Regions from separate parts of the Pseudoalteromonas sp. P80D2 genome, predicted to be linked through region 1. Evidence: predicted binding sites of a transcription regulator. Region 1 holds the regulator's gene; the other holds the start of a gene.
What was found. The regulator LexA, encoded in region 1, represses DNA repair genes until DNA is damaged. The targets are predictions, from matches to a motif close to TACTGTATNNNNATACAGTA.

Region 1 (7,170 bases):
ATAGGCGTAATGTTTTTCTGGCCCCATCACGACACTCTGGTAATGCGGGGTTGCAATACCATCTGCTTCATTGCGATAACCAATAAAGTCTTGTAAGGGCTTTGCTAATTGAGCACTAAAAATTGCTAAGTCGATGCCTTGAATACGCTTAGGCCAACCTTGTTCTGCACCAATCTCATCGGCAAGTGTGAAGCCTTGTAAGTTGCCTTGTTTTAATTGCACAGTAGCCGTAAAGCTTGTTGATTCTGGCCACACAACGGTTGGCAACTGGCTACGGTTTGTTGGAGCTTTTAGCCAACCAAAGTTAACGATTAAAGGCGCGGTTTCACCTGCAATTGTCATCGCTACTAGTAAGTCATAGCCCACTTGCCCCTGATAAATTTGATTATCAAGCAGCCAGTAATGTTGTTTATTTACCTCGCCAGAGACTTTGACTTGCAAGCCCGTTTTGTTCAGCTCACTAGGTAAATTTTGCAGTTCTTGCCAGCTCAAAACGCCTTGCTCTTTCGAAACGGCTAACTGGCTTAGTTGCTGCTGTTTTTGCTCGCCTCGCTGGTATTGCCAAACGCTTAGTCGCAAACAAATAAGCACTGCAAGTATCACAACGCAAATTGCGATAATTGAGCTAAGCTTTTGTTTACGCCATAAAATTAACTGCATTTGGAATACCTAATATGATTAAAATCATTATTGTTTTGTTATTACTTTATATTCTGTTCAACCTATTTAGAGCACTGTTTGTGATGATGTCAGCAAAAGAGCACTCGAAACCCATGTCGCATTACTTAGGTCGTCGAGTGCTGTTTTCAGGTATTGTGCTGGTGCTCATCATTGCCGCAATGAAATTGGGCTTTATTCACACCAACCCGTCGCCGCTTCACAAAGCTACAGCACGTACACAAACACAAATAAACACAACCACACCACATCAACAAAGTGCCAATACCAAGCAGCCGCTTGAAAGGCAAAATGCTTTTCACTCGTGAAGTGGCCTTTAAAAATTCTGAGCAGCACCACAAATAAAATAATGGTGCCTAGTGTCACGTGCATACCGTGAAAGCCAGTTAACAAGAAAAAGGTATTCCCATAAACGCCCGCATCTAAGGTCAAACCTAAATCTTGGTAAGCATGCATATACTCGTAAACTTGTAAGCCAAGGAAAATCACACCTAACAGCACGGTTAAAGATAAAAATACCTTTAGGGCGCCGCGCTTATTGTTTTCTATCGCAACATGAGCAAAGTGAATTGTGACCGATGAGGTAAGCAGAATAAGCGTGTTGATCAGAGGTAGACCTTGCCAACCCATAGCCTGTGTGGTCTCGCCCGCTGGCGTAGTTAATAACGGCCATACGGCTTCAAAGGTTGGCCAGAGCACTTCGTTGGTCATGGCATTATTACCAGCACCACCAAGCCAAGGCACCGAAATCATACGTGCGTAAAAAAGAGCGCCAAAAAATGCCATAAAGAACATAACCTCAGAGAATATGAACCAGCTCATACCTTGTCTGAATGAGCGGTCCATTTGTGCTGAGTAAAGCCCTTTATGAGACTCTTCAATAACGTTTCTAAACCAACTAAAAACCATATAAATTAATATGGCAATGCCTAGATACAAGACATACTGGCCACTACTGCCCTCACCACTTACTTGCATCACAGTTAAACCAGCACCGACAGCAATTAAAAACATCGCGATGGCACCAACTATTGGCCAAGGACTCTCGGCTGGAACATAGTATTTTTCATAATTTTGATTCATTTTGTTTGCTCCCAATTAGCAATTAGCTTGGCGGCTTTTAATCGTTTTTAGCCACAACATGCCCGCTAATATCAAACACGGTATACGACAACGTCAGTTCCTCAACGTCGTCGGGTAACTCAGTATCAACATAAAACAACAAGGTAAATTCCATTTCTTCACCGGCTTTCATTGGCTGCTGATCAAAGCAAAAACAGGCTATTTTATGTAAGTACTTTGCCGCTTTACCCGGTGATACTGATGGAATTGCTTGCATGACTTTGTCTTCATTACTGGTGTTCTTTGCTGAGAATTTAACTTCACGCATGGCACCTGGTTGTACCGCCACGCTGTATTGCTCAGACTGCACCTTAAATGGCGCGCCGCTTTGGGCGTGAGTGGTAAAGCTGACATCAACTTGGCGCTGTGTATTTATTGATTCACTCGCGCTCGCTTTTTCTAATGATGGCTTACCATTCAACCCTGTAACGTCGCAAAACACGTCGTAAAGCGGCACCATTGCAAAAGCAAATGCGAACATGAGCAAGCATGTAATCAGCAGTTTTTTTAGCAAAGGTGCATGGTTCATTACTTAATCTCCGGCGGTGTTTCAAAGGTGTGATAAGGCGCTGGAGAATCGACTTCCCACTCTAAACCTTCAGCTCCATCCCATACTTTGGCAGGTGCCTTTTCGCCACCTCGAGCACATTTAAATACCACCAATACAAACAACAGTTGCGATAAGCCAAATGCAAAACCACCAATACTGATAATGGCGTTAAAGTCAGCGAATTGCAGAGCATAATCAGGAATACGACGCGGCATACCAGCAAGGCCAACAAAGTGCATAGGGAAGAACAACACGTTGACACTGATTAGCGATAACCAAAAATGCCATTTCGCCAGCGTTTCGTTGTACATGTTGCCAGTCCATTTCGGTAGCCAATAATAGGCTCCCGCCATAATTGAGAACACAGCCCCCGTCACAAGCACATAATGGAAGTGAGCCACCACAAAATAGGTATCGTGATACTGAAAATCTGCTGGTGTAATCGCAAGCATCAAGCCAGAGAAACCACCTAAGGTGAATAACACAATAAAGGCGATGGCAAACATCATCGGAATTTCGAAGCTAATCGAACCTCGCCACATGGTGGCCACCCAATTAAACACTTTAACGCCCGTTGGCACTGAGATCAGCATGGTGGCGTACATGAAGAACAACTCGCCAGCCACAGGCATCCCAGTGGTAAACATATGATGTGCCCAAACGATAAAACTTAGCAGCGCAATCGATGAAGTTGCATACACCATAGACGCATAGCCAAATAGCTTTTTGCGCGAGAAGGTAGGTACGATAGTCGATATAATGCCAAAGGCCGGCAAAATCATGATGTACACTTCAGGGTGACCGAAGAACCAGAAAATGTGCTGGAACATCACAGGGTCGCCCCCACCGGCTGCATCAAAAAAGCTGGTTGCAAAGTATTTATCGGTCAACACCATAGTGACCGCCCCTGCTAGAACTGGCATAACAGCAATTAACAAGAATGCAGTGATTAACCATGTCCAAACAAATAGCGGCAGCTTCATCCACGTCATACCTGGCGCTCTTAGGTTGACGATAGTCACGATAACGTTAATCGCCCCCATAATTGAGCTGATACCCATGATATGTACGGCAAACACAAAAAGTGCAGTGTTATCGTTGCTGTAAGTTGTTGATAGTGGTGCGTAGAAAGTCCAACCAAACGCAGGACCACCACCAGGCATAAGTAACGAAGCCAATAGGATTAAAAATGCAAATGGCAAAATCCAAAAGCTCCAGTTATTCATACGTGGTAAGGCCATATCTGGTGCGCCTATCATCATAGGTACCATCCAGTTTGCAAGCCCAGTAAATGCAGGCATAACAGCACCAAACACCATGATCAAACCATGTACGGTAGTCATTTGGTTGAAAAAGTGCGGGTCGACTAACTGTAATCCAGGCTGAAACAGTTCAGCGCGGATCACCATTGCCATCGCTCCACCAATTAAAAACATGGTGAGTGAAAAAATCAGGTATAAACTACCAATGTCTTTATGGTTGGTAGTGTATAGCCAGCGCTTAAAACCTTTAGCTGGATGATGATGGTCGTGATGCGCATGCCCTGTTGCTTGCTCGTTAATAACATTACTCATTAGTTCGCCTCCGCTGCTGCATCAATCGCGGCTTGAATTTGACTCGGTTGGATAACATCGCCGGTATCATTACCCCACGCGTTTCGCTTATAAGTAATAACCGCAGCAAGTTGCTTAATTGAAAGCTGTTTATCAAACGCTTGCATTGCTGTGCCAGGCTTACCGTGTAACACGATATCTATGTGATCTTTTACATCACCTAATACAATCGGGCTGCCTTTAAGCGCTGGAAAAACGCCCGGTAAGCCCATACCAGTAGGTTGGTGACATGCAGCACAGCTTGCCATATACACTTGCTCACCTAAGACCATAAGCTCTTCTTTAGGTAATGTTTGATCAAGCAAAGCAGCATCTGCTGCAGCCGCATTGGCTTTTTCTTGCTTGGCATCTGCAAGCCAATTAGCAAACTCATCTTCAGGTAAGGCTTTCACCACAACAGGCATAAAGCCATGATCTTTACCGCATAACTCAGCACATTGGCCACGGTAAACACCTGGCTCGTTAATACGTGTCCACGCTTCATTGATAAACCCAGGATTTGCGTCCTTTTTAACCGCAAAATCAGGCACCCACCATGAATGAATTACATCGTCTGAGGTCATTAAAAAGCGCACTTTCTTATTGATAGGAAGTACTAGCGGTTTATCTACTTCAAGCAAATAATGCTCAGTTTTCTCTGCTTGGTTGTCTATTTGATCTTTAGGAGTAGATAGAATCGAGTAATAAGCAATGTCTTCACCCATGTACTCGTAATGCCACTTCCATTGTGAGCCAGTCACTTTAATGGTGATATCGGCTTTAGAGGCATCTTCCATGGCAATTAAGGTTTTTGTGGCAGGCACAGCCATGGCGATTAAGATGACAAATGGAATAGCAGTCCAAAGTATTTCAACTTTTGTACTTTCATGAAATTGGGCAGGCTTGGCCCCTTTGGATTTACGGTGGTGTATTAAAGCCCAAAACATCACCGCAAATACGATGATGCCGATTACACAGCAGATAATAAATATCGTCATGTGTAACTCATAAACATTATTACTTATATCGGTCACCCCTTTACGCATATTGTATTGGCTATTTGCCAATGCAAGCTCAGGAAGTGCAAACAATATAAGCCACAAGGCGTAACGCAGTTTACCCATGTGACGGCTCCTTTAGATGCTATTGCAAGACGCAAAGCGAAAAGGCGATACAACAAGGTGCCCATTCGTTTTTCTTATTGTTCAGAGCGACTACGTATCATTTTGACCCACTTATGATACCGACCCCATGACTAACACCTCGCACATTTTTGTGTCTTTTTATTAATTAGGTGTTAATACAGTGTATTAACCAATTAGTTAAAAAATGACCAATAAGCAAGTTTTAATGATAATAAATGTTTATTTTGGTGCAGAAATAACAACTATAATCAGCGCTTTATTTAATGTTTAGGAGTAAGAACGAAATGTAAAAAGAGAGGAAAACTGCGCTATATAAGGCTTTAAATGAAGAGTAAGGATTCACAAATCCTAATTAAGTAGTAAAATTTCAGTGGCGCACCAAATTGAGTCAATTTAATGCACCAAATTGGGAACGTTTACATCCAGTCAGCGTTACGAATAACACCTACCGCTAACCCCTCGATGTTGAACGACTCATGCTCAAGGTCAACCTCAATAGGCGAAAACTCTTCGTTCTCAGCGTGTAAAAGTACTTTGCGACCCGCTTTTTCTAGACGCTTAACTGTTACATCTTCATCGACTCGAGCTACAACTACTTGCCCGTTTTCAGCAACTTGTGTTCTGTGTACTGCAAGCAAATCGCCATCCATAATACCAATGTCTTTCATACTCATACCATTTACACGCAGTAAGAAATCGGCAGCAGGTTTAAATAATGAAGGATCAACTTGGCAGTGACTTTCAACATGCTCTTGCGCCAAAATAGGTTCACCAGCTGCAACACGGCCAATTAAAGGTAAGCCTAGTTGCTCTGGCTCATCTTCTTCAATTAACTGAATACCGCGACTCGCCCCTGGCTTCATTTTGATCATGCCTTTTTTTGCCAGTGCTTTTAGGTGTTCTTCAGCAGCGTTGGCACTTTTAAAACCCAATGTTTGAGCTATTTCAGCACGCGTAGGTGGCATGCCTGTATCTTTAATAAAGACTTTAATTAGTTCTAAAATTTGCGATTGGCGTTTAGTTAATGGGCGCATACAACTGGTTTTCCATACAGTACATTTAACTGTGAGTATATACAGTTATTTGAAAATCGCAAATTTAAATTAACTCCATCATATTGCTACAAAACTAACATTGAACCACACCGAAAGATGCCATAAGGTATTATCTTTAATTAGCAGGCTAAGGAAACACAATGAGTATTTGGCACCAACCAATCACGTTAGAGCTTTGCAAAGAGCTGGAACAAGGGATTACCGGTCAAGGCACTTTAATGAAAACTATGGGCATTGAGGTAACTGAAATTGGCGATGATTATTTAATGGCAACCATGCCTGCTATTCCTGAGCATCATAACCCTATGGGCATGGTCCATGGCGGAGCAAACATTGTATTAGCAGAGACAGTGGCAAGCTATGCAGCCAATTTCGTGGTTGATTTCAATAAGTTTTATGCTGTTGGCCAAGAAATTAATGCCAACCACATGAAAGCGTCACGCAAAGGAACGTTAACAGCAACTGCGAGGCCGCTGCATTTAGGTAAGCGAACTTCTGTTTGGGATATTAAAATTACCAATGCCGCAGGAGAGCTTTGCTGCGTATCAAGAATGACCGCAGCTGTTGTAGAGCGATAAATTCTGGCTATTTTTCGACAGGATAAATAGTAATTTCAATCCCTGCGCCAATTGCAGAGATACGTAACAAGGTATCGGCATGCAGGGGTTGGTTAAAGCATTTAGGCGAATTACCTGATTCAAAGCCTATATCAAATGTACGCTTTGAGCACGATAACCACTGTTTTAATGCATTGCGCGAGCAAGACTCAATAAGCTCGCAAAGCTGGTTAATTGCTTTATCTGGAGAGCTGATATCTGCGGTTGCTTCAATACGTGCTAGTTGGCGGTATTCATCTTGGTCATAATGTAAAACCATGGCGTTTTTCTTCAAATCAGCAACAAGCGCACTTATATCGTGCTTTGACTCAAGCTCCAGATCTACATTTAAAAATTGAATTTCCGACATACTCTCGTTTTTACCCTCTATTTATATCGACTGAAACTTTAACTCAGTTTTGTATATATACC
Region 2 (7,170 bases), on a different contig from region 1:
CGACGCAGTACTAATTGATAAAGTGCTTGATGCAATAACAAAGCAACTAAAATAGCGTACAAGATAAACAAGCCAAAGAATTTTACTTTTAACTCTTCAAGCGCAGAAAGTGCCGACGAACGTTTTTTATAAATTCCAATATACCAATTTAGATTCTCGACTTTACGAATATTGATAATGTGAGTTTCGCCATCTTGTACGAATGAATTTGCCGACTCAGGTAACTTTAAACGAATGGTTTCAGACACTAGTTTTTGCAGATCAGGGTTTACAAAATCTTCGGTGAGTAATTTTTTACCTTCACGACCATATTGCTCAAGCGTGGTTTTATCTAAATCAGGGTGAGCTAATAGCTGACCTTTTGCATCAAACACTAACAGATGCTGCTCACGGTCACCGATAGGTAGCTGTGCCAATAAGGTTTCAAGCGCGATATCACTGCCCGTGACACCAAAAAAATCGTTATCAAGGTAGATTGGCACAAGCACACTCACCACCCACTTATGCCAAATAGTATCGTAATACACTTTTGACCACACCGCTTCTCGGCTTGGGTTAGTTGCAGCCTGAGCGTAATTGAAGGTTTCGCCTTTAGTAAAATCAAAGTCACCAGGTACATTGAGTGCCCAGTTTGGTGGCGCGATCCGAATAAAGTTATCTTTGGTGACAAGGTAAAAATTAAAGAAATCTTGAATTAAGGTCGGTGAAACGATTTTCCATAGCGATTCAGAATCGTTTATAAGCTGTTTATAAAATTCAGAATATTTATCTTGAGGGAGAAATGCAGCCGATAAGCCATCTTCTGAGGTACTACGGATACTGCCATCGAGGGCAAATTTGAGTTCTGCGCTGCGTTTACTTTGTAAATGCGATTCGTTGTGAAGGAGCTGGCTGCTTACGACGTTATTCGCCTGCTCAGCAATATTGATTTTGGTTTTGATCAAGCGGTTAAATTGACGACTCAAGCGTTCACTAGAGTGCTTTAAAAGTTCGTGCTCTTCAAACACAAGCTGTTTTTCTTCAGATTTAAGCATCAAAGCCGCAGCACATATACCTGCAATCAAACAAATCGCAGAGATCAGCAGCGACAATTTCATACTTAATGAATTCACACCAAAACGTGATGGCGGTCGTCGATACACCACAGGACTACCTTATTAATAATTGTTATTATTTATTGTGCAAAAACAAATATACCAGATTCATTTTTATATTTATAAATTTTTTATAAATATAAATGAATTTTCTGAGTAAACACCGATGTTTTCTAAATTAGCTGCGATAGGCAGTTGACTTTACATACAAGTGTTTTTACATTAGTTCAATGAAACAAATTATCTCTCGCACTTATTTTTCGTTTTTTAGCTTCTTTAGATAGAGGAGGCTTAACTGTTTGCGAGATAAATTCACCGAATAGCTAAAGCCTCCCACTTGGGAGGCTTTTTTGTTTGTGCACTGTTTTGGAATGAGGAAACCAACATGAGCATTGATACATTAAATGCGTTACGACACGATATTAATGAAATAGATTCCGACTTATTGGTGTTACTGGCTAAAAGACGCCGTATTAGCCACAGCGTAGTTGAATATAAAATTGCCAATAACAAACCGATTCGCGATGAAGCCCGCGAACAAGCATTACTAGAAAAGCTTATTAATTATGGTAAGTCGCTAGGTCTAGATGCGTACTACATCAATAATGTGTTCCAAACTATTCTTGAAGATTCTGTTTTGAATCAACAAGCAATGCTACAAAAGAATCTAAACCCTGAAGCGATGAGCGAAAGTCATCGTGTTGCATATTTAGGTGGTCAAGGTTCTTATAGCCAATTAGCCTGCCATAAATATTTTAGCCGTCGCCCAGGTAAGCTGATTGAGATGGGCTGTTCGAGCTTTGATCAAATCACTGGCAAAGTTGAAAGTGGCCAAGCTGATTTCGGCTTACTGCCAATTGAAAACACCAGCTCAGGTAGTATCAATGAAGTGTTCGATTTATTACAACATGCACAAGTATCAATTGTCGGTGAGGTCACTCACAGCGTTGAGCACTGTTTATTAGCAATGCCAGGTACTGAGCTTTCTCACATTAATAAAATCTTTGCTCACCCACAGCCTTTTGCTCAATGTAGCCGCTTCATTCAGGGTTTAGGTGATATTCAACATGAAACCTGTGACTCAACCTTCCATGCATTACAATCAGCGGTTGAAACTACAAACAGCGCCGCTATCGGCTCAGCACAAGCAGGTAAAAATGTAGGGTTAGAAGTCGTTAAATCAGGCCTTGCAAACCAAAGCGAAAACCATAGCCGCTTCATTGTCGTCGCGCGTAACCCGTTGCAAGTATCTAAGCAAATTCCAACAAAAACCAGTTTGATTATGGCGACCAAACAACAAGCGGGTTCATTGGCTGATGCCTTGATGATTTTTAAACAACATCAAATTAACCTAGTAAAATTGGAATCTCGTCCAGTACCTGGAAACCCATGGGAAGAGGTGTTTTATGTTGACCTTGAAGCAAACCTTGATGACTTACATGTTAAGCAAGCGCTTGAAGAGCTAAAAGAACACACCCAATACACCCGTGTATTAGGCTGCTATCAAAGTGAGTCTTTGCAAGCTGTTAGTGTGTAACAGCCAGCCTAGGTATGATTAATGAAAAGGAGCTCGTTGGCTCCTTTTTCGTATAATTTCATCTTAGATACTTGCACCCACTGCCCTGTCTAAGCATAATCTTGAAAACAATTTGAAATTGGAACTTTCATGAATTGGTTAGCAGAATTAGCAACTAAAAGAACACCTTGGTTATTATTAGCCGTTATTTCCCTCGCATTTGAAATCACTGCGTTATTTTTTCAATACAACATGGGCCTTGAGCCATGCATCATGTGTATATATCAACGTACCGCTGTTTTAGGCTTACTTGCAGCGGGTGTGATTGGTGCAATTAACCCACAAAATATGGTTGTTCGCTTAGTCGCATTTGCCACTTGGGGTGTCTCTGCAATTTGGGGTTACTTTATTGCCAAAGAACACATTGCAATGCAAAACAATACTGACCCTTTTGCATTTAGCTGTGCATTTGAACCTAACTTCCCAAGCTTTATGCCTTTGCATGAATGGATCCCTAGCTTCTTTGCCGCTACTGGTGATTGCGGAAATATCGATTGGCAGTTTGCTTCTATGAGTATGCCAGCATGGATGGAAGTGATTTTTGCAGCATTTTCAGTGGTATTTGTGGCTGTTCTAGTTAGCCGATTAGTGAGTAAAAAGTCGCTATAATGATTTATTTTTTTACTAGCCAAATCCCTGCTTTAAAAAGCTTTAAAGTAAGGCAACGCCAGCAAATTATTGCCCTTGCTTTGGCTCATTTAAGCCCAAGCAAAAAGATCATTTTATCAGTATGTAAGCTTGCCTTTTTAGCACCATTATTTTTAGGCTTGGCCTACTTTGAAGGCTGGATGCTTATTCCTTGGTTATTGTTAGCGGGCTTGAGTTACCCACTCATCACAACACCTATCGAAAACATGTTCGCATTAGCGCATTTAGACAAAGCTATCGATGAATTTAAACAGGGCGAATAACGCCCTGTTTAGGTGTATAGCCCGCTATTTATAATGTAATTTTCCCCTCAAGTTTAGCAAATAGCTTATCGCCAATTCCTTTTACTTCTTTTAATTGCTCTACCGACTTAAACGGACCTTGCTTTTTACGGTGCTCAACAATCGCTTTAGCTTTTGACTCTCCAATACCCGGTAATTGAGTAAGTTGATCTATGCTGGCTTTGTTTATACTGAGCTTTTGCATTTTAACTTGTGTTGCTTCGGTTGGTTTAACGGCGAATGCCGATGTAGCAGGTAGTAACGCAATGCTTGTGGCAAGTAAAATACTTGATAGTAATTTCATAATTTCCTCCATGATGTCCATCTTGGACAGGTAGTTAGCTATTACCCAACACTCACTCCATCGCTTGTGTTTAACTTTGGGTAACAATTTAAATAAAGCTAATGTCCCTATTATTGTCAAATTTGCTGAATAAAATTTTTCTCAAGTTACTTGCAAAGTAAGCCCCGAAGCATTACTGTATATAAAAACAGTAATCAAAGTAGCGGTATTACGCTGCAAATGCCACGCTTAAATGCAGGAGAAATCATGGCTGTTGTTGTTAAATATGTTGTAGAAAGAAACGGAGTCGAGCGCATGACGTTTACTACTAAGAAAGAAGCTGATGCGTATGACAAAATGCTCGACATTGCTGAGTCATTAGAACTAATGCTTGAAAAAGTTGATGTACCATTAAGCGAGCAACAAATTGAGTCACTGGCGCTTGAAATGGCAAAAGAAAAAGACCAATTTATGGCGGTACTTAAAGGTGCAAAAGACGCCCCAGCTAAGCCTAAAAAAGCAAAGTCAGACGACAACGTTGCTGATATAAAAGAAAAAGCGGCAAGCTAAACGCAAATTTAGATCATAAAAAAGGGCAACAGATGTTGCCCTTTTTTGTGTTTAATCAAAAACTACAGTGACGACTCAACTTCATCAAATAAGTCTGTAATTTCTTTTTTCGGCTCAGCAGTTGTAAGGCTAACAACAACAATAGCAATTGTTGATAAAATAAAGCCTGGGACAATCTCATAAATGATTGCACTTAATGCTTGGCCATCAATTGTAATTGGCGCGTAAATCCAAAACAGCACTGTTGCAGCACCAACAACCATACCACTAATAGCGCCTTGTAAGTTCATACGCTTCCAGTAAAGGCTCAGTAATACGAGTGGACCAAATGCAGCACCAAAACCTGCCCATGCATTACTCACTAAGTCTAAGATAGAGCTATTGCGGTCATAGGCTAGGTAAATAGCAAATAGAGCAACCAAAATAACACTAATACGACCTACTAAAACCAGCTCTTTTTGCGATGCACTACGGTTTAAGTAAATCTTATAAAAATCTTCGGTTAGTGAGCTTGAACAAACTAATAACTGTGATGAGATAGTACTCATAATCGCCGCTAAAATAGCTGCCAATAAGAAGCCGGCAATTAAAGGATGGAAGATAAGCTCAGACAACACTAGGAAAATCGTTTCTTTATCATCAATTGGCATTTGGTTTTCAAGCATATAAGCAGCACCAAATAGACCTGTTAGCACAGCACCAATAGCTGAAAGCGTCATCCACGACATACCCACACGGCGCATAGTCGGCATATCTTTCACAGAACGCACAGACATAAAACGTACAATAATATGTGGTTGACCAAAATAACCAAGGCCCCATGCCATTGCAGAGATAATCGCTATCGTTGAACCACCTGCAAACCAATCCATCATATTAAGTGCATGAATTTCTGATTCTTTTGGTGAGCTTAATAATAAGTCATAGCGTGCATTAGCAAGTGTATCCATAACTGGCTGATCAAGCATGGTAAACGTTGCAATTGGCACAGCCAGCAACGAGATAAACATGATACAGCCTTGTACAAAGTCAGTCAGGCTCACTGCTAAGAAGCCACCAAACAAGGTATATAACACGACGACACCGGTTGTGATGTACAGACCCATTTCGTAGCTCATATTAAATGAGTTTTCGAACAACTTGCCGCCTGCAACAACACCTGATGACGTATACAAGGTGAAGAAAACAATGATTACAATCGCAGAGATCACACGCAGAATATTTTTATTATCATCAAAGCGGTTCGCGAAGTAATCTGGAATGGTGATTGAGTCATTCGCCTTTTCTGTGTAAACACGTAAACGAGGCGCGACTAGGAAGTAGTTAGCCCAAGCACCGAGCACTAGACCTATGGCAATCCAAACCTTGCTTAAACCAAACAAATACATTGCACCCGGTAGACCCATTAGCAGCCAACCACTCATGTCTGATGCGCCAGCTGAAAGCGCAGCAACACTTGGTGATAAATTACGACCACCTAGCATATAGCCTGATACATCGTCGGTAGATTGCTTATAAGCATACAGCCCAATCCCCAGCATGACGATGAAGTACATTGCTAACGAAATTATCATTCCTGTTTCCAAATTAGCCTCCAAAAGTTGTTTAATGTTGGCTTTTAATCCGAATAATGACTCGCAAGTTATTTAATTTTAAGACATTATTGGGGTAAAAACCGATATCACCCATGACTATAACATGCTTCCCCCCTACAACTCCAATCAAGCAGTTCAATGGCAGGGTTTACAATTTCAACCTTTTCATAACAAAAATATGATATTTAATCGCAAGTTATAGAATTCAATTGCAATTTATCCTAGTCTTAAGATCAGAATAAAATCAGTATTTATCCTCAAATACTCGCATTTAATTAATGCTATTTCAGGCACAATGACATATATTGCTGATGGATAAATGAATTAACCGAAGTGGACATGCCAGGACTATGTATTTTTACGCTGCACGCCAACCTATTTTAGATAAGGAAAAGAAACTTGTCGGCTACGAACTCCTGTTTAGGGATGGCGTAGATAACGTGTTTCCAGACATTGATGGCGATGAAGCAACATCACGACTCATTGAAGGTAGTCAGTTCAATTTTGGTTTAGAAGATTTAACGGATAACAAACCAGCTTACATTAATTTCACTTTAGAGACACTCCAAAAAGGCTACCCTTTATTACTGGGTAAAGAACAAGTCGTTGTCGAAATTCTTGAAACTATTCAACCAGGTAAACGTTTACTTGCTCTGGTTAAAGATTTAAAAGAGCGTGGTTACACACTGGCCCTTGATGATTACATTCATCAACCTGTCTGGCGTCATTTTTATCCGTATATCGATATGATCAAAATTGACTTTTTAACCACAGACAAAGAGTCGATTGAAGCGGTTATTGAAGCGATAAAACCTCACCCGCACATCAAGTTGCTTGCCGAAAAAGTCGAAACTTACGAGAAATACCAACTTGCCCTAGAAATGGGTTTTAGTTACTTTCAAGGCTTTTTCTTTTCAAAACCGGAGATGGTACAAAGTAAAACTTTGCCACCTTCTGAGATGGCTCTTGCCGAGCTCCTATACGAAACATCAAGTATTGATTTAAACCTTAGAAAAATCACTGAGGTGTTTGAACGTGACGTTAACTTATCTTATAAGCTATTACGCTATTCAAACTCCGCGGCATTTAAACGCCGTGCCGAAATCAGCACAATCAAGCAAGC

Region 2: a site for LexA is predicted at 4,077-4,096, ahead of VRK28_RS13100 (YebG family protein). Genes of this name have one in related genera too.

What each region holds. Positions count from the first base shown of each region.
Region 1 is NZ_JAZDAR010000037.1:87,069-94,238, forward strand. Features, by position in the region: gene VRK28_RS10670 (SURF1 family protein) at 1-660, opposite strand, end outside; gene VRK28_RS10675 (DUF2909 domain-containing protein) at 675-986, shown strand; gene VRK28_RS10680 (cytochrome c oxidase subunit 3) at 886-1,761, opposite strand; gene VRK28_RS10685 (cytochrome c oxidase assembly protein) at 1,799-2,329, opposite strand; gene ctaD (cytochrome c oxidase subunit I) at 2,329-3,924, opposite strand; gene coxB (cytochrome c oxidase subunit II) at 3,924-5,066, opposite strand; gene lexA (transcriptional repressor LexA) at 5,504-6,121, opposite strand; gene VRK28_RS10705 (PaaI family thioesterase) at 6,283-6,720, shown strand; gene VRK28_RS10710 (hypothetical protein) at 6,728-7,108, opposite strand.
Region 2 is NZ_JAZDAR010000047.1:235,146-242,315, reverse strand. Features, by position in the region: gene VRK28_RS13125 (bifunctional diguanylate cyclase/phosphodiesterase) at 1-1,145, opposite strand, end outside; gene VRK28_RS13120 (chorismate mutase) at 1,480-2,631, shown strand; gene dsbB (disulfide bond formation protein DsbB) at 2,761-3,279, shown strand; gene VRK28_RS13110 (DUF6170 family protein) at 3,279-3,581, shown strand; gene VRK28_RS13105 (ComEA family DNA-binding protein) at 3,610-3,903, opposite strand; gene VRK28_RS13100 (YebG family protein) at 4,150-4,452, shown strand; gene putP (sodium/proline symporter PutP) at 4,515-6,026, opposite strand; gene VRK28_RS13090 (EAL and HDOD domain-containing protein) at 6,398-7,170, shown strand, end outside.